One region of the Phycicoccus sp. Root563 genome, then DNA from elsewhere that is predicted to be linked to it. Evidence: predicted binding sites of a transcription regulator. Region 1 holds the regulator's gene; the other holds the start of a gene.
The links. The regulator HrcA, encoded in region 1, represses chaperone genes, less so after heat shock. The targets are predictions, from matches to a motif close to TTNGCACTCGNNNNNNNCGAGTGCNAA.
Positions count from the first base shown of each region.

Region 2: the regulator HrcA is predicted to act here: its motif matches at 4,349-4,375, upstream of groES (co-chaperone GroES).

Region 1 is NZ_LMGM01000002.1:215,593-227,023, forward strand. Features, by position in the region: gene ASD62_RS18330 (Gmad2 immunoglobulin-like domain-containing protein) at 1-237, shown strand, start outside; gene ASD62_RS18335 (16S rRNA (uracil(1498)-N(3))-methyltransferase) at 253-996, opposite strand; gene dnaJ (molecular chaperone DnaJ) at 1,030-2,154, opposite strand; gene hrcA (heat-inducible transcriptional repressor HrcA) at 2,213-3,244, opposite strand; gene ASD62_RS18350 (DUF3097 domain-containing protein) at 3,455-4,330, shown strand; gene ASD62_RS18355 (DUF4870 domain-containing protein) at 4,494-4,934, shown strand; gene hemW (radical SAM family heme chaperone HemW) at 4,942-6,174, opposite strand; gene ASD62_RS18365 (ornithine cyclodeaminase) at 6,216-7,160, shown strand; gene ASD62_RS18370 (tyrosine-protein phosphatase) at 7,170-7,967, shown strand; gene ASD62_RS18375 (NUDIX hydrolase) at 7,964-8,509, shown strand; gene ASD62_RS18380 (PH domain-containing protein) at 8,691-9,137, shown strand; gene ASD62_RS18385 (hotdog fold domain-containing protein) at 9,193-9,663, opposite strand; gene lepA (translation elongation factor 4) at 9,776-11,431, opposite strand, start outside.
Region 2 is NZ_LMGM01000001.1:3,130,819-3,142,249, forward strand. Features, by position in the region: gene ASD62_RS14920 (nucleoside hydrolase) at 1-256, shown strand, start outside; gene ASD62_RS14925 (ribokinase) at 256-1,077, shown strand; gene ASD62_RS20815 (hypothetical protein) at 1,202-1,918, opposite strand; gene ASD62_RS14935 (class I SAM-dependent methyltransferase) at 2,029-3,261, opposite strand; gene ASD62_RS14940 (GNAT family N-acetyltransferase) at 3,331-4,143, opposite strand; gene groES (co-chaperone GroES) at 4,542-4,835, shown strand; gene groL (chaperonin GroEL) at 5,018-6,637, shown strand; gene ASD62_RS14955 (PadR family transcriptional regulator) at 6,802-7,338, shown strand; gene ASD62_RS14960 (ABC transporter ATP-binding protein) at 7,335-8,129, shown strand; gene ASD62_RS14965 (FtsX-like permease family protein) at 8,126-9,574, shown strand; gene ASD62_RS14970 (hypothetical protein) at 9,599-11,170, shown strand; gene ASD62_RS14975 (RNA-binding S4 domain-containing protein) at 11,177-11,401, opposite strand; gene ASD62_RS14980 (WhiB family transcriptional regulator) at 11,421-11,431, opposite strand, start outside.

The sequences.
Region 1 (11,431 bases):
ACGGTCAAGGGTGAGGCGAGCGTGTTCGAGGCCACCGTGGGCTGGGAGCTCACCCGAGGCACGACCTCCGTGAAGACCGGCAACGCCATGGCGACCATCGGTGCGCCCAGCCGGGGCACCTACTCCTTCTCGCTCGGCACCCTCGCGCCCGGCACCTACACGGTGAAGGTCTATGAGGCCAGCGCCAAGGACGGGTCGATCGCAGCCGAGGACTCGGTCACCTTCACGGTGAAGTAGCCCTCGCGGACGGGCTCAGCGCCAGCGCGCCGCGGCGCTGAGCACCGCGAGGGCAGCCGGTCCGGCGCTCGACGAACGCAGCACCGTCGGCCCGAGTCGCACCGTCACCGCGCCAGCAGCCTCGAGCGCGGCCACCTCCTCAGGGGTGATGCCTCCCTCGGGCCCCACGACCACGAGCACCTCGCCGGAGTCCGGAACCCGTTGCGCCGCAAGGCTCTGGATGGCGTCCTCGTGCAGCACGTATGCCGCCGCCGCGGCGCCCACACGCGCCGCCAGGGTCTTCGTCGTGGCCAGCTCCGCGACGACCGGGACGCGAGACCGGCGCGACTGCTTGGCAGCGGCGACCACAGCCGACTCCCACTTGCGACGGGCCTTGTCGCCCCGCTCCCCACGCCACTGGACGATGCAGCGCGACGCCTGCCACGGGACGACCTCGTCGACCCCGAACTCGGTCGCCGCCTCGACGGCCTGGTCGTCGCGGTCGCCCTTCGCGAGGGCCTGGACGAGGACGAACCTTGGCTCGCCCTCGGGCTCGGTGGCCAGCTCGGCGACGACCAGGTCGAGCTCGGCCCTCCCGGCTGCCACGACGTCGCACGTCGCGCGCAGCCCCAGCCCGTCAGCCAGGAGCACCCGCTCCCCCGCGGCGATGCGGCGCACCGTCGCGGCGTGCCGCCCCTCCGGCCCGTCGAGGACGACCTTCGCCCCGGGGACCGCTCCTGCGAGCAGCGCCGGGTCGACGAGGAAGAGCGGGAGGGTCATGGGAGCAGCCTGGGGCGGTGCGGGCGGGCCCCGCTACTTGGCCTTGAACGCGTCGCGGAGCTTGCCGAACAGGCCCGGGTGGGCGGGCGTCATACGACCCTCGGGGCGCTCCTCGCCGCGCAGGGCGGCGAGCTGGCGCAGGAGCTCCTCCTGCTGCTCGTCCAGCTTCGTCGGGGTCAGGATCGTCGCGTGGACGATGAGGTCGCCACGACCACCACCGCGCAGATGGGTGACACCGAGGCCACGGAGGGTCATGGCGTCACCGGACTGCGTGCCGGGCTTGATCTCGAGCTCGTTGACACCGTCGAAGGTGTCGAGCTTGAGGGTCGTGCCGAGCGCACCGGCCGTCATCGGCAGCTCGACGGTGCAGTGCAGGTCGTCGCCACGGCGCTGGAAGGTCTGGTGCGGACGGACGGCGACCTCGACGTAGAGGTCCCCTGCGGGACCGCCACCCTGGCCGACCTCACCCTCCCCCGTGAGCTGGATGCGGGTGCCGGTGTCGACGCCTGCGGGAACCTTGATCTTCAGGGTGCGACGGGTGCGGACGCGTCCGTCGCCCGAGCACTCGAAGCAGGGGCTGACGAGGACCTCGCCGTACCCCTGGCAGGTCATGCAGGGACGGGTCGTCATGACCTGCCCGAGGAACGAGCGCTGCACCTGCTGGATCTCGCCGCGACCGGCGCAGACGTCACAGGTCCGGCGGGACGTGCCCGGCTGGGCCCCGTCACCGTGGCAGGTGGAGCAGACGACCGCGGTCTCGACCGTGAGCTCCTGCTCGCCACCGAAGACGGCGTCGGCGAGGTCGAGGTCGAGCCGGATCAGGGCGTCCTGGCCGCGGCGCTGGCGCGACCGGGGGCCGCGCTGGGCCTGACCGGCACCGGCGCCGAAGAAGGCGTCCATGATGTCGCTGAAGGAGAAGCCCTGGCCGAACCCGGCGGCACCGGCGGCATACGGGTCGGCGCCCTGGTCGTAGGAGCGCTTCTTCTCCGCGTCGGAGAGCACGTCGTAGGCCTGGGAGACCTTCTTGAACTGCTCTTCCGCCTCGGGGCTGGGGTTGACGTCCGGGTGCAAGCGCCGGGCCATCTTGCGGTAGGCCCGCTTGATCTCCTCCGGCGACGCGTCCTTGGAGACGCCCAGGTCCTGGTAGTAGTCGTTCAACGAGAGTCCTTGTCAGTGGTGCGAGGGGTGGATCGGTGAGCCCGGTCGGGCACAGGCGTCACTGCGCCAGGATCCGGGAGACGTACGTGGCGACTGCCCGAACCGACGCCATCGTCGTGGGGTAGTCCATGCGGGTGGGGCCGAGGACGCCGAGGCCCGCGACCAGGTCGGAGCCGCTGCCGTACTCGGTGGCGACGACCGAGGTCGACTGCAGTCCGGCGAACGGGTTCTCGTGCCCGATGCGGACCGAGACGGCGTCGCTCGTCTCCCTGGCGGTGCCGAGCAGCTTGAGCAGCACGACGTGCTGCTCGAGCGCCTCGAGCACCGGGCCGATGCTGAGGGGGAAGTCGGTGCCGACGCGCGCGAGGTTCGACGTGCCTGCCAGCACGACGCGCTCCTCGCGCTCCTCGACCAGGGCGTCCTCCAGGGAGCGGACGACGGCCCGGACGAGGTCGCGGTCGGCCGGCTCGAACTCCTCCGGCAGCGACTCGAGGGAGGCGGCTGCGTCGACCAGGCGCTGGCCCACGGCGCTGGCGTTGATCTTCGCTCGCACCAGCCCCAGGGTGGCCTCGCCCTCGGTCGTGGACAGGTCGTGGGTCGTCTCGATGACCCTCTGCTCGACGCGGCCGGTGTTGACGATGAGCACGACCATCAGCCTGGTCGCGCCCATCGGCACGAACTCGATGTGCCGCACCGACGAGCGGGTCAACGAGGGGTACTGCATGACCGCGACCTGCCGCGTCAGCGAGGACAGCAGCCGCACGGTGCGGGCCACGACGTCGTCGAGGTCGACCGCCCCCTCGAGGAACTGGGCGATGGCGGAGCGCTCGGCCGGCGACATCGGCTTCACCGAGCTCAGGCGGTCGACGAACAAGCGGTAGCCGGCATCCGTGGGCACGCGCCCGGCGCTCGTGTGGGGGGCTGCGATCAGCCCCTCCTCCTCGAGGGCGGCCATGTCGTTGCGGACGGTGGCGGCGGAGACCCCGAGGTGATGGCGCTCGAGGAGGGCCTTGGACCCCACGGGTTCGGAGGTCTCGACGTAGTCCTGCACGATCGCGCGCAGCACGGCGAGACGGCGTTCCTCACTCATCGGACACCTCCTTTGCGGTCGGACTGGAGACGGGACTTGAGTCGGCGCTGGCGACGGGTGGCAGCAGGCGGGTCCGGGTCGGGCGGCCGACGCCGGCTCTGCTGGCACTCATGCTCAGCGAGTGCCAAGTCTACGGTGTTCCCGGGTCCGGGGCCGCACCGGCGGCGCGTCCTCTCCGGTGGCGTCGGCCACGCGGCATACGCTGCGTCGGTGTCCGACCGCTATGGCTCCGATGTCCTCTCCGGCGACTGGAAGGTTCCCCCGAGGGGACGCTCCCGCGAGGTGGAGGCCGAGACCGGCCTGGTCGTCGAGGACGTCGACACCGGGTGGTGCGGCGCCGTCGTGCGCGTCGAGAAGGCCGGCGGCATGCGCGTGGTGCACCTCGAGGACCGCCGCGGCCGCACCAAGGGGTTCCCGATGGGGCCCGGTTTCCTGCTCGACGGGGCCCCGGTGATCCTCACGCCGCCGACCGCTGCCGCCCGCGCGAAGCTCGCCGAGGCGAAGGCGGCGACTGCGCGGACGGCGTCCGGGTCGAGGGCGGTCGAGGGCGCCAAGGCGCGGGTCGCGAGCGGCTCACGGATCTTCGTCGAGGGCCGCCACGACGCCGAGCTCGTCGAGAAGGTCTGGGGGGACGACCTGCGCATCGAGGGAGTCGTCGTCGAGATGCTCGACGGCGTGGACGACCTCGCCGGGGCCATCCGTGACTTCCGTCCCGGCCCCGGCCAGCGGATGGGGGTCCTCGTCGACCACCTCCTGCCCGGCACCAAGGAGGACAAGGTCGTCCAGGCGTGCCGCAGGGGCCCGTATGCCGCGCACGTCAAGATCCTGGGCCACCCGTACGTCGACGTCTGGCAGTCGGTGCGCCCGGAGCGACTGGGCCTGCAGCAGTGGCCCGTCATCCCACGGGGCCAGTCGTGGAAGCACGGGATCTGCCGTCACCTCGGCTGGCAGGCCGACAGCCAGGCCGACATCGCCCGGGCGTGGAAGCAGATCCTCGGCACGGTGCGGTCGTACGCCGACCTCGAGCCCACCCTGCTGGCCAGTGTCGAGGAGCTCATCGACTTCGTGACCGAGCCGGGGCACTGAACCGGGCACTGAACCGGGGCACTGAACCGGGGCACTGAACCGGGGCACGGTCGGGGTCGACCCTGACGCACCCCTGACCCGCCCCTCGCCAGACCCCGAAAGTCCTGTCTGCACGGGTCGTCATGCGTTTCACTGGTGGAAGACACCACCACGGAGGAACACCATGACCGAACAACCGCAGCCCCAGGCCCCCGGCTCCCAGTCGGTGCCGCCGCCCCCCGGTCCGTCCGGACCGCCCCCGGTCTACGGCTCCGGCCCCAAGCCGATGTCGCAGCAGGACGAGAAGACCTGGGCGACCCTGGCCCACCTGGCTCCCTTCGCCGCCGCCCTCGTCGGGCTGCCGTTCCTGGGACCACTGATCGTCTTCCTGCTCCTCAAGGACCGTGGACCGTTCGTGCGGGCCCACGCCGCCCAGGCGCTGAACTTCCAGATCATCACCACCATCGCGCTGTGGGTCTTCGGACTGCTGTCGTTCGTGCTCATCGGGATCCCGTTCGTGATCGCCACGGGGATCGCCTGGATCGTCCTGCCGATCATCGCGGCGATCAAGGCCAACAACGGTGAGTGGTACCGCTACCCGTTCACGCCCGAGCTGGTGAAGTGACCTCGGGCTAACGCAGCCCGAGCAACCGCCGCACCACGGTGTCGGCCAGCAGGCGGCCCTGCCTCGTCAGCACGACCCGCTGACGGCGCAGGGCCGCTGCCGCGTCCACGAGCTCGTCGGCGATGAGACCTGCGACAGCCGTCCGCCCTTCCTGCTGGAGGTCGTCGATCGGCAGTCCCTCGACCAGGCGTACCCCGAGCAGCACGCGCTCGTCGTAGCGCTGCTCGTCGGTGAGCGTCTCGCGGCCGTGGGCCGGGCTCGTGCCGGGTGAGGCGACGCGGGCGGCATACGCGTTAGGGTGCTTGACGTTCCACCACCGCACGCCGCCGACGTGGCTGTGCGCGCCGGGGCCGACCCCCCACCAGTTGCCGTCGGCCCAGTAGCCCTCGTTGTGGCGGCAGCGGGCGTCCTCGCGAGTGGCCCAGTTGCTCACCTCGTACCAGCCGAAGCCTGCGGCGGTGAGGTGCTCGTCGGCGATCTCGTACTTCGCCGCCTCGTCGTCGTCCTCCGGCGCCGGCACCTGCCCCCGACGGACCTGGGCGGCCAGCTTGGTGCCGTCCTCGACGACGAGGGCGTAGGCCGAGACGTGGTCGGGTGCGAGGTCGGTCGCGGTGCGCAGGCTGGTGCGCCAGTCGTCCAGGCTCTCCCCCGGCGTTCCGTAGATGAGGTCGAGGCTCACCTGCAGACCCGCGGACCGGGCCGCGTCGACGGCGCGGGCGACGTTGGCCGGGTCATGGGTGCGTTCGAGGGTGCGCAGCACGTGCGGCACCGCGGACTGCATGCCGAGCGACACCCGGGTGAACCCGGCATCGGCCAGCACGCGAAGGCCCTCGGGAGTCACGGAGTCGGGGTTCGCCTCGGTCGTCACCTCGGCATCACCGGCCAGCCCGAACCGGTCCCGTATGCCGTGCAGCATGCTCGCGAGGTCGGCGGCGGCCAGCATCGTCGGCGTCCCGCCGCCGACGAACACGGTCTGCACCTCGGGTGCCCGGTCGCCAAGGACCGAGGCGGCGAGGTCGAGCTCCCGGACCGCCGCACCCGCGAACGTCGCCACGCTCGCACCGTCGTTGCCGAGCTCGGTCAGCGTGTAGGTGTTGAAGTCGCAGTAGCCGCAGCGCACCGAGCAGAACGGCACGTGCAGGTAGATCCCGAACGGCCGGGACGGCAGGGTCGCCAGGGCCGACTCGGGCAGGAGACCGTCCGCGGGCGCGGGGTCGCCGTCGGGCAGGGCGCTGGGCATGTGGCCATCCTCTCAGCCTGCCGCGCAGCTACCGTCGTCGGATGCGCCACCTCTCCGACGCGGACGTCGAGGCCCTGCTCCCCCCGCCGGCCGAGGCATTGCGCCTCGTGCACGACGCGCTCGTCGCCCTGTCCCGGGGTGAGGCCGAGGTGCCGCCGAAGCCGACCGTCCACGCACCCGGCGGAGCGTTCGCGAATGCCATGCCCGCGGCATACCCGGCTCGAAACCTGTTGGGGTGCAAGTGGATCAGCATCTTCCCGGACAACCCGTCGCAGGGGCTCCCGACCGTCAGCGGGCTCATGGTCGTCAACGACGGTCGGACCGGAGCTCCCCGGGCCGTCATGTCCGCCGGCGCCCTGACGGCAGCCCGGACGGCCGCGGTCTCGGGTGCCTGCATCGCTGCGCTCGCCGCGACCGGTGCGCCCGCGGGCTTCACCGGTGCCGGCCTGCAGGCACGTTCGCACCTGCGCGTGCTGGAGGCGCTGGGTCACCTCGACGTCACCGTGTACGCGCGGCGCGCCGACGCCCGGGCTCAGCTGATGGCGTGGGCGGAGGAGCACGTCCCCCGGGTACGGCTTCGCGTCACCGACGACGCGCGGGAAGCCGTCCTGGGACGCCCGGTCGTGGTCACTGGACTGTCGATCGGGCTGACCGGCGCCGAGCTCGACCCGTCGTGGATCGCCACGGACGCGCTGGTCCTGCCGCTGGACTACGCCAGCTCGGTGGGTCCGGCGCTGGCGCGAGCCTCGGTGCTCGCGGCTGACCACGTCCCGCAGTTCGAGGCGGTGCGGGTCGCCGGCACGCTCGGTGAGTACCCGGCGACGACGACGTGGACCGGCTCGCTGCTCGACCAGGCGCGACCCGACGGACGCATCGTCTGCCAGAACCTCGGCAACGGCCTCAGTGACCTGGTCGTCGCCGCAGCGGTGGCCGACGCCGCCGAGGCACAGGGTGCCGGACACCCGGTGGACACCGGGTCCGCGTAGGGTCCAAGGGTGAGCACCTCCCGCTGGATCGACCTCGACGGTGTCGTCAACATGCGTGACGTGGGCGGGCTGCCCACCACCGACGGAGGCACCGTCGCCACTGGACGGCTGTTGCGTTCGGACAACCTGCAGGACCTCAGCGACGCCGACATCGACCACCTCGTCGAGGTCGTCGGGGTCAGCGACATCGTCGACCTGCGCAGCAACGTCGAGGTCCACATCGAGGGCCCGGCACCACTGCAGGTGCGCGGACTGGCGGCGCACCACCGGTACTCCCTCTTCCGCGACGACGAGCGCGAGATCACCGCCGGGGACGCCCTGGTCGTGCCGTGGTCGAAGAAGAACCAGAAGGAGGCCGACGCCCGTCCCCGGCTCGATGACGACTACTGGGCCAGCCACTACCTCGGCTACCTCGTCGACCGGCCGGACTCGATCCTCGGAGCCCTGGAGGTCATCTCCCGAGCGCAGGGAGCCACGGTCGTGCACTGCGCGGCCGGCAAGGACCGCACCGGCACCGTCGTGGGCCTGGCCCTGTCGGTCGCCGGCGTCTCCGACGAGGACGTCGTCGCCGACTACGTCGCGACCGGTGAACGCATCGAGCAGATCGTGGGCCGGCTCATGGCGAGACCCGCGTACGGCGAGGTGCTCAAGGACCAGCCGATGGACCACCACCGCCCCAAGCCCGAGACGATGACCCGCATCCTCACGGTGCTCCGCGAGCGCCACGGCGGTGCCGCCGGTTGGCTGCAGGAGCAGGGCTGGAGCGTCGGCCAGGTCGAGGCGCTCCGCGGCCACCTGCGCGCATGACCTCCGCCGACGACGCAGACCGTCGCCCGCGCGGGCGACGGCGCGCCATGCGCGTGCTCCTCGTCGACGACCGTGACCGCCTGCTGCTCTTCCGGGACAGCGACCCCGGTATGACGCCCGTGCCCCGCTGGTGGATCACCCCCGGCGGCGGCGTCGAGCCCGACGAGTCGGATGTCGAGGCTGCGGTGCGCGAGGTGTTCGAGGAGACCGGCGTGCAGGTCCCGGCGCAGGACCTGGTCGGTCCGTTGGCCACCCGGGTCGTCGTCCACGGTTACAGCGACGTGGTGACGACCCAGGACGAGGCGTTCTGGTACGTCCGGGTGCCCGCCTTCGAGGTGAGCACCGCCGGGCACACCGAGCAGGAGCTGCTGACGATGACCGACCACCGGTGGTGGAGCCGGGCCGAGCTCGAGGCCACCGACGAAGAGGTCTGGCCGCGCACCGTGCTCGAGCTCTGGTCGCTGGCGGACGACTTCGCCTCCGGTGCCACGACTCCACCGCGCGACCTCGGCCCCGTCGAGGAGTCGACAGTCCCCGTCTGACCGGCCACGGTCCGGCGCCGGTTGCGCACCTCCGCGAAGCACGGGCGAGTCAGGCCGCATCTGCGCTCCGTACCCACGTCACCCGGACAAGGTCAGGGCCCCTTTGCCCGCGACGAGCCGTACTCTGACCACGTTCGCTGGCGGGGCCACGATCAGGGTCCGGATCGACGGGGGGAAACGGATGGTGAACGACCGCGCGGGTACCGAGATCGAGGGGATGCACCGACTGCCGGCCCTCGTGTGGACGGCCGTGGTCGCACCGCTGTCCATGATCGGCGTTGGTGTCGTGCTGGTGGCCGTGACCGACCTCGGCTGGGGGGCGCTGCTCGCCGGAGTGCTCTTCGGCCTACCGATGGTCCTGCGGTGGTGGAACCGAACCGTCGTCTCCCCCGAGGGAATCCGGACCAGGCGGTGGCTGAGGTGGCGCGTGTTGCCGTGGGAAGACATCGCCGCCGTGGCCGAGGCGGGTCGGTGGACGTGGGATGACGTCGTCGGGGTCATCACCGAGCACGGTGAGCCGGTCGCCCTGGACCTCCCCGGATCCCGCCGTGCCGAGTTCAGCGACTACGCGGCGTCCCGCGGCGTGCCCCGGGACGCACGGTCACGGGGGCGTCGAGCGGCCGGCTGAGGACCTCGGCCGGCGCCACCGGGGAGGTCGGCGACCGCAATCCCGTCTCCTGCGCTCAGCGGGCGGGCTTGTCGGTCACCCAGAGTCGGATGGTGCCCTCGACCACGGCGGTGCCGTCGGCGCGGGTGGCGACCACGTGCACGGGCACGTCGACGTCACCGGTCCGCGCCCAGTCGGCCGGGTCGGTGGTGGCCACGCACGTGATGTCGGTCGTCGCCTTGGCTGCGTAGTCGACCTCCATCCCGCGAGGGATCCAGCGCCGGTGCGCCGGGATCGTCGCCTCGGCCAGCGCACCCATCGCTGCCTCGAGCCCGTTGCAGATCGCGATGACGTGAACGGTCCCGAGGTGGTTCTGCACGCGTCGCCGCTTGCGGATCGTCAGCTCGGCGCGGTTCGGCCCGAGCTCGACGAAACGCGGGCGCGCGGTGCGGAAGTACGGCGCCGCCTGCTCGAAGACGAGCGAGAACACGGTGCGACCGCGAGGCAGCCGCGACAGGCGTCGGTAGAGCGCGTAGGTGTCGACCATGGCGAGATATTACCCACCGGTAACCACTGGGAGCCTGCCGCACCTCCGCTTTGGGTGCCCAGACGGTCGGAAATCCGACCGTCTGGGCACCCAAAGCGGGAGAGGCGGGCGGCTACTTCTTGGTCGCGCCGGGCTCGTCGTTGGACAGGGCTGCGATGAAGGCCTCGGGCGGGACCTCGACGGAACCGATGTTCTTCATCCGCTTCTTGCCGGCCTTCTGCTTCTCGAGCAGCTTGCGCTTGCGGCTGATGTCACCGCCGTAGCACTTGGCGAGCACGTCCTTGCGGATGGCGCGGATGTTCTCGCGGGCGATGATGCGCGCCCCGATGGCGGCCTGGATCGGCACCTCGAACTGCTGGCGCGGGATGAGGTCCTTGAGCTTGCTGGCCATCATCACGCCATACGCGTAGGCCTTGTCCTTGTGGACGATCGAGGAGAACGCGTCCACGGTCTCGCCCTGCAGCAGGATGTCGACCTTGACCAGGTCGGCCACCTGGTCGCCGTCGGGTTCGTAGTCGAGCGAGGCGTAGCCGCGGGTGCGGGACTTCAGCTGGTCGAAGAAGTCGAACACGATCTCCGCCAGGGGCAGCGTGTAGCGCATCTCCACGCGCTCCTCGGACAGGTAGTCCATGCCGCGCAGGCTGCCGCGCTTCTGCTGGCACAGCTCCATGACCGCACCGATGAACTCGCTGGGCACGAGGATCGTCGCGCGGACGACCGGCTCGGTGACCGAGGAGACCTTGCCGTAGGGGTACTCGCTCGGGTTGGTGACCGTCAGGACCTTGCCGTCGTCCATCGTCACGTCGTAGACGACGTTGGGCAGGGTCGAGATGAGGTCGAGGTCGAACTCGCGCTCGAGGCGCTCGCGGACGATCTCGAGGTGGAGCATCCCGAGGAACCCGATGCGGAAACCGAACCCGAGGGCTGCGGACGTCTCCGGTTCGTAGACCAGGGCCGCGTCGTTGAGCTTGAGCTTGTCGAGCGCGTCGCGCAGGTCGGGGTAGTCCGAGCCGTCGATCGGGTACAGCCCCGAGAACACCATCGGCTTGGGGTCGCGGTAGCCGCCGAGGGCCTCCTTGGCCGGCTTGGCCGCGTTGGTCACGGTGTCGCCGACCTTGGACTGGCGCACGTCCTTCACGCCGGTGATGAGGTAACCCACCTCGCCGACGCCCAGGCCCTTGGCCGGTGTGGGCTCGGGCGAGCTCACGCCGATCTCGAGCAGCTCGTGCGTCGCACGGGTCGACATCATCGCGATCTTCTCGCGCGGGTTGAGGTTGCCGTCGATCACCCGGACGTAGGTCACCACGCCGCGGTAGGTGTCGTAGACGGAGTCGAAGATCATCGCGCGGGCCGGGGCGTCCGGGTCACCGACGGGGGGCGGCAGCTGCCGCACGATCTGGTTGAGCAGCGGCTCGACGCCCTCACCGGTCTTGCCGGACACCCGCAGGCAGTCCTCGGGCTCGCAGCCGATCAGGCCGGCCAGCTCCTCGGCGAACTTCTCCGGCTGGGCCGCAGGCAGGTCGATCTTGTTGAGGACCGGGATGATCGTGAGGTCGTTCTCCATGGCGAGGTAGAGGTTCGCCAGCGTCTGCGCCTCGATGCCCTGGGCGGCGTCGACGAGCAGGACGGCGCCTTCACAGGCCGCCAGCGAGCGCGAGACCTCGTAGGTGAAGTCGACGTGCCCGGGGGTGTCGATCATGTTCAGCGCGTACGTGATCCCGTCGAGCTCCCACGGCATGCGCACGGCCTGGCTCTTGATGGTGATGCC
Region 2 (11,431 bases), on a different contig from region 1:
CACCATCGGCGACGCCGGGGCGGTCTGTGCCGTCCTCGCCCCCGAAGGCGTGCAGCGAGAGCAGCTGCCGGTCCGCGTCGAGCTCGCCGGCACCTGGTCCCGCGGCCGCACCATCGTCGACCGGCGCGACTGGACCGGTGACCTCTCGCACGACCCGCACGGGCGGGCGCGCTCCACCATCGACGTCTGCCTCGGGATCGATGCCGAGCGCTACGCCCGGCTCTGGCTCGACACCGTCTCCGGAAGGACCAGCTGATGGGCCGCGTCGTCGTCCTCGGGTCGCTCAACGTCGACCTCGTCACCCACGTCGAGCGGCATCCACGGCCGGGGGAGACCGTCCTCGCCGACGGTGGGGTCGAGCGCTACGCCGGGGGCAAGGGCGGCAACCAGGCCTTGGCGGCGGCGGAGGCCGGCGCCGACGTCGTGCTCGTGGGCGCCGTGGGCGACGACGAACCCGGCGCGGCATACGTCGAGCGCCTGCGCGGCAGGGGGATCGACGTGGACGCGGTCCGGGTCGTCGCGGGCACCCCCACCGGGCAGGCCTGGATCGTCGTGGACGACGACGCGGAGAACTCCATCGTCGTCATCGCCGGTGCCAACGCGCACGTCACCGCCGACCTGCCCGACCTCGGGCCCGGCGACGTCCTCCTCGCCCAGCTCGAGGTGCCGGTCCAGGTCGTGGCCAGGGCAGCGAGGGCCGCGCACGGTCGGGGTGCGCGCGTGGTCATCAACGCCGCCCCGTATGCAGCCCTCCCGCACGACGTGGCCCAGCTCGCCGACCCCCTTGTGGTCAACGAGCACGAGGCGATGCAGCTCGCCGACTCCGACGTCGTGCCGACGTCGCTGCTGGTGACGTTCGGTGGGGAGGGGTCGAGCTGGGACGGGGTGCGCCACGACGGGACGCCCGTCGCCGGTGCCGACGTCGTGGACACGACCGGTGCCGGTGACGCGTTCTGCGGCGCCCTGGCGGCAGCACTCGCCGAGGGTGCGGACCGAGCCGAGGCGGTCAGCCGGGCGAGCGACGCGGGCGCCGCTGCCGTGCGGCGGACCGGGGCGCAGTCCGACCCGGCCCTCTGAGGAGCCCTGGCTCGACCCGACCCGGTGGGCCTGCCCCTGGGTCGAGGTATTCGCCTACCGGAGCCCGGTGGTCGAATACCTCGAACCGTGGCGGCGTCGCGCCGAGCGCCGGCCACACGACGGTCTAGTCGACCGAGACGTGCACGTGGTCCATGTGGTTCTGGGTGGGGCTGCCGCGGTCCTCCATCGGCTTCCAGCTCCCGCCGGGGTACCAGATCCGCTGCTTCCAGATCAGGTACTTGATGTTCAGGGTGCTGGCCATGCCCTGCAGGTGAGCGGCGACCGCGTCGCCCTGCGAGGTGCTGCACATGATGTCGACGGCGTGGCCGGAGCCGTGGTCGCCGGGATCGCCCGCCCGGTAGCCACCGATGGTGCTGATCTGCGGGAACGACGCGTGGATCTCGTTGACGACGGCGACGGCGTTCGCGGACATCCCGGAGAGGGCGCCGAGGCCGGCCCGGGAGTAGTTCGCACCGCGCGACACCCGCGTGGGCACGCGCTCGGACGTCTTCCTCGGTGTCAGGTCCGGTGCGGCGGTCGCCTGGGGCTTCGGCAGGGCCTGGGCCGAGAAACCGATGACGCCGAACTGGTCGACCGGGTGGGGCGCGGCGGCCGCCGAGGCGACGGCGCGGGCGGGGGTCCGCTCCTCGGCCGTCAGCTGGTAGCCCGGTGTGGAGGGCGGCGTCGCGAACGCGGTGGCGACCCCGATCGCGGTGGCGGCCAGGCCGAGACCCTTGAGGGTCGAGCGGTGGGCGGGGCGCCGCCAGAGGGTGGCCACCAGGGACGTGGGGCTCGGGCCCGCACCACGGTGGCGGCCGGAGCCGTGCTTCTCGGAAGACATTGCCGTCGAGGCTAGGGCAGGCCTCACGGGGGTGGCCAACCCCGTCGGCGCGTCGTGGCGTCGGTGGTCGTTTGCCTGTCGTCGGGCTGGTTTGCGGCCGGTCGAGGCGCTCAGGAGGGCTTGACGATGAGCGCGACCTGGTTGCTGCGCACCCGGGTCAGGACGACGACCGCCTCCGTCCGCCCCTTCGCAGGGAGCCTCAGCTGGCGCCGCAGGAGGTCGGCGTCCACGCTGACGCCGCGCTTCTTGATGGTCAGGCGGTCGATGCCGTGGTCCCGGAGCCAGCCGCGCAGGGCCTTGACGTTGAACGGCATGGCCTCCACCACGGCATACCGGCGGGCGAAGGGGACATCGACGGATCGGGAGGAGCCGACGTACCCCACGCCGGCGTCGAGCTCGGCACCGCCGGTCGCCGCGGTGAGCGCTGAGACGAGGCCGGCCCGCAGCACCGCCTTGTCGGGTTCGTACAGCCAGGCGCCGACCTCGGCGAGGTTGCCCAGGGAGGGGGTGGTCGGGTCCCCGTCCTGCTCCGTCACGAGGACGGGGGAGGAGCCCTCACGGAGCACCGCCGCGGTGCGCCCGGCCGTGCGGACCAGCGGACCGAACCAGACGGTGCACTCCACGACCTCGCCGTCGACGGAGGTCCACTGCGCCTCGGACCCGGCGGGCACGGCGGCGTGCGGGAACCCCGGGCTGAGCTTCGCGCCGGTCGCGGGCAGCGCCTTGGCGAGCTCCAGCACGGTCTCCCAGGAGGGGGAGATCTCCTCGAGCCGGAACAGGCGACGGGTGCGCCCGGTGATGTCGGCGACGCCGGGGGTGCGCCTGGCGGGGTCGAGCCAGAGGCCGACGCCGCGCGCGCCCTCACCGGCCGGCGGGGTGAACTCCTCGGCGAGCCCCACCTCGGCGCCGGAGTCCGGCCAGTGGCGCAGGTTGACCGCGGCGATGGCGGCCGTGACCTCGTCGGCGTCGATCGCCCGCACCCGCAGGTCGAGCCCGGCCATCGCCATGGCGTCGGCGCCGATGCCGCAGCCGAGGTCGTGGACCGTGTGGATGCCTGCCGCCCGGAACCGCTGGGCGTGCTGGGCCGCGACCCCGAGCCGGGTGGCCTGCTCGAGCCCGTCGGAGGTGAAGACCATGCCGCGGGCGAACGTCCCGAACTTCGCGGTCGCCTTCTCGCGCAGCCGGGCCTGGTTGAGCGCGGCCGCCACGAGGTCGGGCTCGAACCCCGCGTCCCTCAGGCGCTGCTGCAGCGGCAGGGCGGTCGCCTCGTCGTAGGGCGGCAGCGACTGGAGCAGCCCCCACCCCTCACCGGTCGTGAGCCGGCGGAGCAGGGGGAGGTCCATGGCGAGCATTCTGGCGTATGCCGCGGGGCCGCGTGGGAGGTCGGGCCGGGCCTGCGCCGCGGTGGGGGATCAGGTGTCGCGGCGCCACTCGTAGGGGGTCGTCGTGGAGACCTTGACCAGGCCGGAGCGCTCGAGGATCGGGCGCGAGAACTCCGTCGAGTCGCTGTTGATGTAGCGCTTGCCGTGACGCAGCGCCGACCGGGCCCGCGCGGCGGTCAGCGCGCGGTAGATGCCCTTGCCCCTCCACTCGGGGAGCGTGGCGCCACCCCAGATCCCGGCGAACTCGCTGCCGGCCACGGGCTCGAGGCGGCCCGCGCTCACGATCGTGCCGTCGGCCTCGGCCACCCACATCTCCATGTCGTCACGGGTGCGGAGTCGGTGCAGGACCTGCAGGAGGATCTCGGCGGCGAACTCGGGGGTGTCGCCGAACACCTCGGCCTGCATCGCGCACATGGCCCGCACGTCGTCCTCGTCCGTGACCTGCCGGACGACCACACCAGCGGGGAGCTCGACGTCCACGGCGAGCAGGGCCGCCTCCCCGACCATCACGGACTCGGGCTCGTCCGGCACGAACCCGTGGCCGACGAGCGCCTCGTGCAGGCCCGGTGCGTGGTCGTGGCCGCGGGTCTTCCACTCGACCCGGTGGATGTCGGGCGAGGCGGTGTAGTGCGCGAGGGCGCCGTCCACCAGCGCGAGGACCGACTCCTGCGTCGCCGGGCGGCCGTCCTCGTCCAACGTGGAGTACGTGATGAAGCCGCGGCCGCCCCGGAAGGTGGCGAGGCGCAGCGGTCCCAGCCGCTCCACGGCGACGGCCGACGGCGTCTCGGCCTCGTCCCGGAGCTGGTGGTCGTAGGCCCTCAGCAGGGCGGCGGGGTCGCTCACGGGGCGGGTCAGGGGATCGGTCACAGGGTCGGTCGGTGGGTCGGTCGCGGGGTCGGTCACGGGGTCGGTCACGGGGTCGGTCACGGGGTCGAACCTGCCCCCTGTGGCCCCTCGCTGGCAACTGGTTTGCCCAGGGCGATCCGGCCGTCCGGCCGGCAGGCGGCGCCGCCGCGGTGTCAGCCCTCGGCGAACGCGAGGAGAACGTCTGGCACTCGAGTTGACCGAGTGCTAACCGCGAGCCTAGATTTGCGTTGGCACTCAGGTTCGTCGAGTGCTAACGCAGCCAGTCGGTCGATCCCCGCGACGGCGACCGCTCCGGCCGCAGCTCGGCACCACCTGAAGTACCAGCACCATCCACCCTGTCCACTTTCGACATTCCCGAAGGGGAGGTCACCATCGTGTCGGTTTCCATCAAGCCGCTCGAAGACCGCATCGTCGTCAAGTCCGTCGAGGCCGAGCAGACCACTGCGTCCGGTCTCGTCATCCCGGACACCGCGAAGGAGAAGCCCCAGGAGGGCGAGGTCCTCGCGATCGGTCCCGGCCGGATCGACGACAACGGCAACCGCGTCCCGCTCGACGTCACCGTCGGCGACCGGGTCATCTACAGCAAGTACGGCGGCACCGAGATCAAGCACGGCGGCGAGGAGTACCTCATCCTGTCCGCGCGCGACATCCTCGCCATCGTCGGCTGACACCTGCACCGCTGACAGCACGCCCCGGCGGGCCCCGCTGGGGTCCCGCCCGGGGCGTGCTGTCGTTCGTCAGCCCGCTGGCAGCTCCCTGCCAGCACCGCACCACCCCGTTCAGCCCAGCCGGTCCCGGCTGCGCCGTCAGCCGGCACCCCGCTGAATCCCCATGAACAGAAGGACACTCAATGGCCAAGACGCTTGAGTTCAACGACTCAGCTCGCAAGTCGCTTGAGCGCGGAGTCGACGCGCTCGCGAACGCAGTCAAGGTGACGCTCGGCCCGAAGGGTCGCAACGTCGTCATCGACAAGAAGTGGGGAGCCCCCACGATCACGAACGACGGTGTCACCATCGCCCGTGAGGTCGAGCTCGAGGACCCGTACGAGAACCTCGGCGCCCAGCTCGCCAAGGAGGTCGCCACCAAGACGAACGACGTCGCGGGTGACGGCACCACCACCGCCACCGTGCTCGCGCAGGCCATGGTCAAGGAGGGCCTGCGCAACGTCGCCGCGGGTGCCGCCCCGTCCGGCCTCAAGCGCGGCATCGACAAGGCCGTCGAGGCCGTGTCCGCCCGCCTGCTCGAGACCGCCCGCGAGATCGAGGGCAAGGAGGAGATCGCCCAGGTCGCCGCGCTCTCCGCGCAGGACCAGGTCATCGGCTCCACCATCGCCGACGCGTTCGACAAGGTCGGCAAGGACGGCGTCATCACGGTCGAGGAGTCCTCGACCGCGACGACCGAGCTCGAGTTCACCGAGGGCATGCAGTTCGACAAGGGCTACATCTCGCCCTACTTCGTCTCCGACGCCGAGCGCATGGAGGCCGTGGTCGAGGACGCCTACATTCTCATCAACCAGGGCAAGATCTCGGCGATCTCCGACGTGCTCCCGGTGCTGGAGAAGGTCGTCAAGTCCGGCAAGCCGCTGCTGATCATCGCCGAGGACATCGACGGCGAGGCGCTGTCGACCCTGGTGGTCAACAAGATCCGTGGCACGTTCAACGTCGTCGCGGTCAAGGCGCCCGGCTTCGGTGACCGCCGCAAGGCGATGCTGCAGGACATCGCCGTCCTCACGGGCGGCCAGGTGATCTCCGAGGAGGTCGGCCTCAAGCTCGACCAGGCCGACCTCGACGTGCTGGGCCAGGCCCGCCGCGTCGTCGTCACCAAGGACAACACGACGATCATCGACGGCGGCGGCGACAAGTCCGACGTCGACGGCCGCGTCAACCAGATCAAGGCCGAGATCGAGCGCACCGACTCCGACTGGGACCGCGAGAAGCTCCAGGAGCGCCTCGCCAAGCTCGCCGGTGGCGTCTGCGTCATCAAGGTGGGTGCCCACACCGAGGTGGAGCTCAAGGAGAAGAAGCACCGCATCGAGGACGCCATCTCGGCGACCCGCGCGGCCATCGAGGAGGGCATCGTCGCCGGTGGCGGCTCCGCCCTCGTCCACGCCTCCTCCGCCATCGACGACCTCGGTCTCGAGGGCGACGAGGCGACCGGTTCGCTGATCGTCAAGAAGGCCGCGGCCGAGCCGCTGCGCTGGATCGCCGAGAACGCCGGCCTCGAGGGCTACGTCGCCGTCTCCAAGGTCGCCGAGCTCGAGCCCGGCAACGGCCTCAACGCGGCGACCGGCGAGTACGTCAACCTGATCAAGGCCGGCGTCATCGACCCGGTCAAGGTCACCCGCTCCGCCCTGCGCAACGCCGCGTCGATCGCGTCGATGGTCCTGACCACCGACACCCTCGTCGTGGAGAAGAAGGAAGAGGAGTCCGAGCCCGCCGGTGGCGGCCACGGCCACGGCCACGGTCACTGACCGGGGCTGACCGGCGCGGGCTCCCCGCGCCATACCTCTCGAGGGCCCGTCCCCACCACGGTGGGGGCGGGCCCTCGCGCGTGCCCGTATGCGGTGGGGCGTTGCGCACACACGCAGCCGAGGGTGCTTGACCCTCTCTATTCATCTGGTGAATAGTCCACGTCATGTCGACGGGACACGTGCTACTCGGGCTGCTGAGCAGGGGGCAGCGACACGGGTACGACCTGAAGCGGGACCACGACGAACGGTTCCCCCAGGCGAAACCGTTGGCGTTCGGGGTGGTCTACTCCACCCTCGAGCGACTGCACCGCCGGGGGCTCATCGCGCCCCTGGCGGTGCAGCGCGTCGACGGGCCGGACCGGACCGCGTACGGGATCACCGACGCAGGACGGGCCGAGCTGGCCCAGTGGCTCGCCACGACCGACGAGCCGTCCGAGCACGTGACCAACCCGTTCGCCGTGAAGGTCACGCTCGCCCTGCTGCTCGGCGACGAGGCGGGTGCGGAGGCCTTCCTGCGGGCACAGCGGGCGGCCCACCTCGTGCGGATGCGCGCGTTCACGACGGCGAAGACGGCGCCCGGGGCGTCGGTGCACGAGGTGCTCGCGGCGGACTACGCGCTGGCGCACCTGGATGCGGACCTGACGTGGATGGACGCGGCGCTGCGCCGCGTCACCACGCTGAGAGAGGAGCTGGGGGCATGACGGAGGGGGCCATGGACGGGGACGGTGCACGCGAGGTATCGCAGGGGATCGGCGGCGAGGGGGGCCACGCCTGCGCGCCACCGACGACGGTGCTGTCGGCGAGGGGGCTCGAGCTGACCTACGGCCTCACGCCGGCCCTGCGCGGTGTCGACCTCGACGTCCGGCAGGGTGAGGTCCTGGCCGTGACCGGCCCGTCGGGGTCGGGCAAGTCCTCGCTGCTCCTGTGCCTCGCCGGGGTGCTGAAGCCGGACATGGGGACCGTGCGGTTCGGCGAGCGAGTCATCAGTGCGGAGTCCGAGAAGGTGCGGTCGCGGCTGCGACGGGAGGAGTTCGGCGTGCTGTTCCAGTTCGGCCAGCTCGTCGAGGAGCTCCCCGCCGTCGAGAACGTCGCCCTCCCGCTGCTGCTCGGTCGGATGCGGCGGGCCGAGGCGCTGGACCGGGCCCAGACCTGGCTGCACCGGTTCGGCGTGGGAGACGTCGCCGACCACCGACCCGGCCAGATGTCGGGTGGCCAGGCGCAGCGCGTCGCCGTGGCGCGGGCCATGGTCGCCGAGCCTGCGGTGCTGTTCGCGGACGAGCCGACGGGTGCCCTGGACTCGATCGCCGCCGAGGAGGTCCTCGCCGCCCTCGTCGAGGCCGCACGCGACCACGGCACCACGGTGGTGCTCGTCACCCATGAGGCCCGGGTGGCGGCGTACTGCGACCGCGACGTCGAGGTGCGCGACGGACGGCTCGCCGGTGGGACCGTGGCGGCCGTCGGCTCGCCCGTGGCCGTGAGGGCGCGGTCGTGACCTTCGGGGATGCCCTCCGCTGGGCACTGGTCGGGGGGCGCGTCGACCGGCTGCGGTTCTCGATCACCACGCTCGGGGCTGCCCTCAGCGCGTTCATCCTGCTGACCGCGGCGGTCGTCGTGGCCATCCCGGACGGCGCCTCCTACCGGGTCCAGGTCCTCAACGACGCCGGGCTGCACGGCGGCACGGCTGCCGCCCTGGGCCTGCTCAGCCTCCCGGCCCTGGTGCTCACCGCGCTCGGGGCGCGCGTCGGCTCGCCGCGGCGCGATCGGCGCCTGGCTGCGTTCCGCCTGGTCGGGATGACGCCCGCCGAGGCACGGCGTGTGGTCTCCACGGAGACCGGCCTGGCCGCCGTCGCCGGCTCGGTGCTGGCCCTGGTCGTCTTCCTCCTGGCACGGGTCGTCTTCGACCACCCCGCCAGCTTCGTCGTGGTCGACTACGGTCCCGATGGGCCCGTCCGCCAGGTCGTGCAGTCGCCCGGCCCGGCGCTGCCGTTCGACGTCACGCCCCGGTGGTGGGCGGCGGCCCTGGCCCTCCTGGTGGTGCCGGTCAGTGCCGTGGTCCTCAGCCGCCTGGCACTGCGCCGGGTGTCCCTGACCCCGTTCGGTGTCGTCCGCAGGAACCGCAGGCGCCCGCCCGCGGTGGTCCCGGCACTGGCCCTCGTCACCGCCACCATCCTCTTCGCGGCCTGGCCGTCCGTGCTCGAGCGGCTCCAGAGCGGCAGTGGGCGGGGCTGGTGGGAGCTGCCTCCACTGGTCCTCACCGTCGTCATCCTCGTGTCCCTGCTCGTCGGTACGGCATCGACGGCGCACCTCATCGGGCGGATCCTGGCGTCCCGGGCCCGGTCGACGACCGTGCTGATCGCCGCGCGCCGCCTCGTCGCCGACCCCTGGTCGGCCAGTCGTGCCACGGCCAGCGTCCTGCTCGCGGTCCTCGTGGGCACCGGAGCCGCGGTCTTCACCGTGGAGGCCAATCTCATGCGGTCCGACACCCAGTTCTTCGAGGACACCTATCACGTCATCAAGGCCGTGGTCGGCGTGGCCATGGCCCTGGCCGCGGCCGGGCTGCTGGTCATCCAGCTCGAGACGATGATGCTGCGTCGCCAGAGCCTGGCCACCCTGGCTGCGGTGGGGGTTCCCCGGTCGGTGCTCGTCCGAGCCCACCTGCTCGAGGCGGTGCTTCCCGTGGTGCCGATGGTGCTCGTCGCAGCCTCGGTGGGGGTCGCGGCGATGCGCGGCTACACCGGTGGCGGGCGCATGGAGGTGGCGGACGACCCTTCCGGCAACGTCGCACTGGGGACGCACTTCATCTCCGTGCCCATCCCGTGGATGGACCTGTCCCTGTTCGCCGGGGGCGCGGTGCTCGCGGTCCTCGCGACGTCACTGCTCGGTGCCGCCACGATGAGCGCCTCCCTCCAGCCGCGTGAGCTGCGCACCGCCTCCTGACCCGAGGCGCGATGGGTATGGCGCGTGCGCCCTCCCGGTGCGACGCTGGGCGCAGCAGCGCACAGCGAGGTGGCCGTGGCGGAGCACGTCGTGGACCGGCCGAGCTTCGACGAGTACGTCGTCGCCCGGGGTGGTGACCTGCTCCGGACCGCCTGGCTGCTCGCCGGGGACGACCGCGGCGCCCAGCGGCTCGCCCGCACCGCCCTGACCCGGGCCTGGCCGCAGTGGTCGCAGCTGGCCGAGCACGGTGCCGGGTCGTACGACTCCGACCTGCGGCGGTTCCTCGTCCAGGCCCACCTCAGACAGCACCGGCACCCGGCCCGCGACGACGTCGACGACGACTCCAGATCGCCTGCGGCCCGGGGTGGTTCGGGTGGTCCGGACGAGCGGGTCGGGGTCTCGCGGGGACTCGAGGTGCTGGACTCGCTGACCAACGTCGAACGCGCCGTGGTCGTGCTCGTGCTGTTCGACGGGCTGGGGGAGGGGCACGTCGCCGACCTCCTCGACGACGACCTCGGCTCCGTCCGGCGCCATCTGCTGCACGCGCTGGCCCTCGTCCGCGACCGGTTCGGGCTCGACGAGCGCGGGATGCGCGGACTGCTGGAGTCGCTGGCCCCCGACGACCCGCCGGTCGAGGCGCTGCTCGCCAAGGAGGTGGCCGGTGCGGCTCGCTGGCGGGGGCTGCGCGGGTGGGTGTTCGCGCTGGCCGCCGTGGCGGTGGCCGCCCTGGTCGTGGGGCTCGTGACGCGCCCGCAGGTCGGGGGCGTCCGACCGCCGCCCTCCATCCCCCGCCTGGTGCCCGCGGCGCTCGCCTGCGGGTCGTCGCTCGGTCCTCCCGCCCTGCCCCGACCCGTCGAGCCACCGCTCAGCGCGCACTACGTCGCCGTGCTCGTCTGCGCGAGGACCGATGCGGCCTCGGTCTGGAGCGGTCCGCTCCCGCCGGACGTCCCGGTGAGCGACCCCACGGCGATCGACTCCCTGGTGCTGGCACCGCAGGGCAGCGGACCGGCCTGTCCCGGCCTGCCCCGTGGTCCTGCGTACCGGCTCCTGCTCCTCGGCCGCGACGGCACCACGACGACATGGTCCAACGAGGCGCTGGCCTGCAACGGGTGGCCGGCCCTGTCCCAGGTGTTCGTCGCCGCGGCCGAGCAGAGCGCCGCGGGCACCCCGCCGGACGCCGACTTCCTCGGGTGCCCGACGACCCTGGGTCGACAGGTCGACCGGGACGGGGCCGGGCTGGGCCTGCAGAAGGGGACCGTCCTCGTCGAGGCCACCGCCTGCCTGCACCCGCTCGCCGAGGCCAGGCCACCCGGCATACCGAGCTTCCGGGCGGTCCGCGCCAACGTGCTGGGCGGCCCGGCCGTGGCCCAGCTGAACGCCGACCTGGCCCGGTCCGGGTCGAGGCGCACCGGCAAGGGCGACTGCGCCTCGGGGCCGCAGCGCTACGTGATCAGGGCGCGCACCGACACCGGGCGGCTGGTCGAGCTCAGCAGCATCTGCGGTCACGAGTTCGCGGTCGACGGGCACCTGCGCGACACCTGGCGGGTCAGCGGTGAGACGACGAGCATGCTGCGGGCCCTGCTCGTCGCGAACTAGCGAGCCTCAGCCGCCGGCGACCACGCGGATCGTCTGGTCGGCGAAGGTGACGCTCTGCCCGGGACGGACCTGGGCGCCACGACGGGTCTCGCGCGAGCCGTCGACCGACACCTCGCCGAGCTCGATCACCGACCGCGCCATCGCCCCGTCGTCGACGACGCCGGCGAGCTTGAGCAGCTGACCCAGCCTGATCGACTCGTCGCGGATGGGGACCTCGTGCTCGGCATTCACGAGGGGAGTCTACGAGCGCTCAGCTCGCAG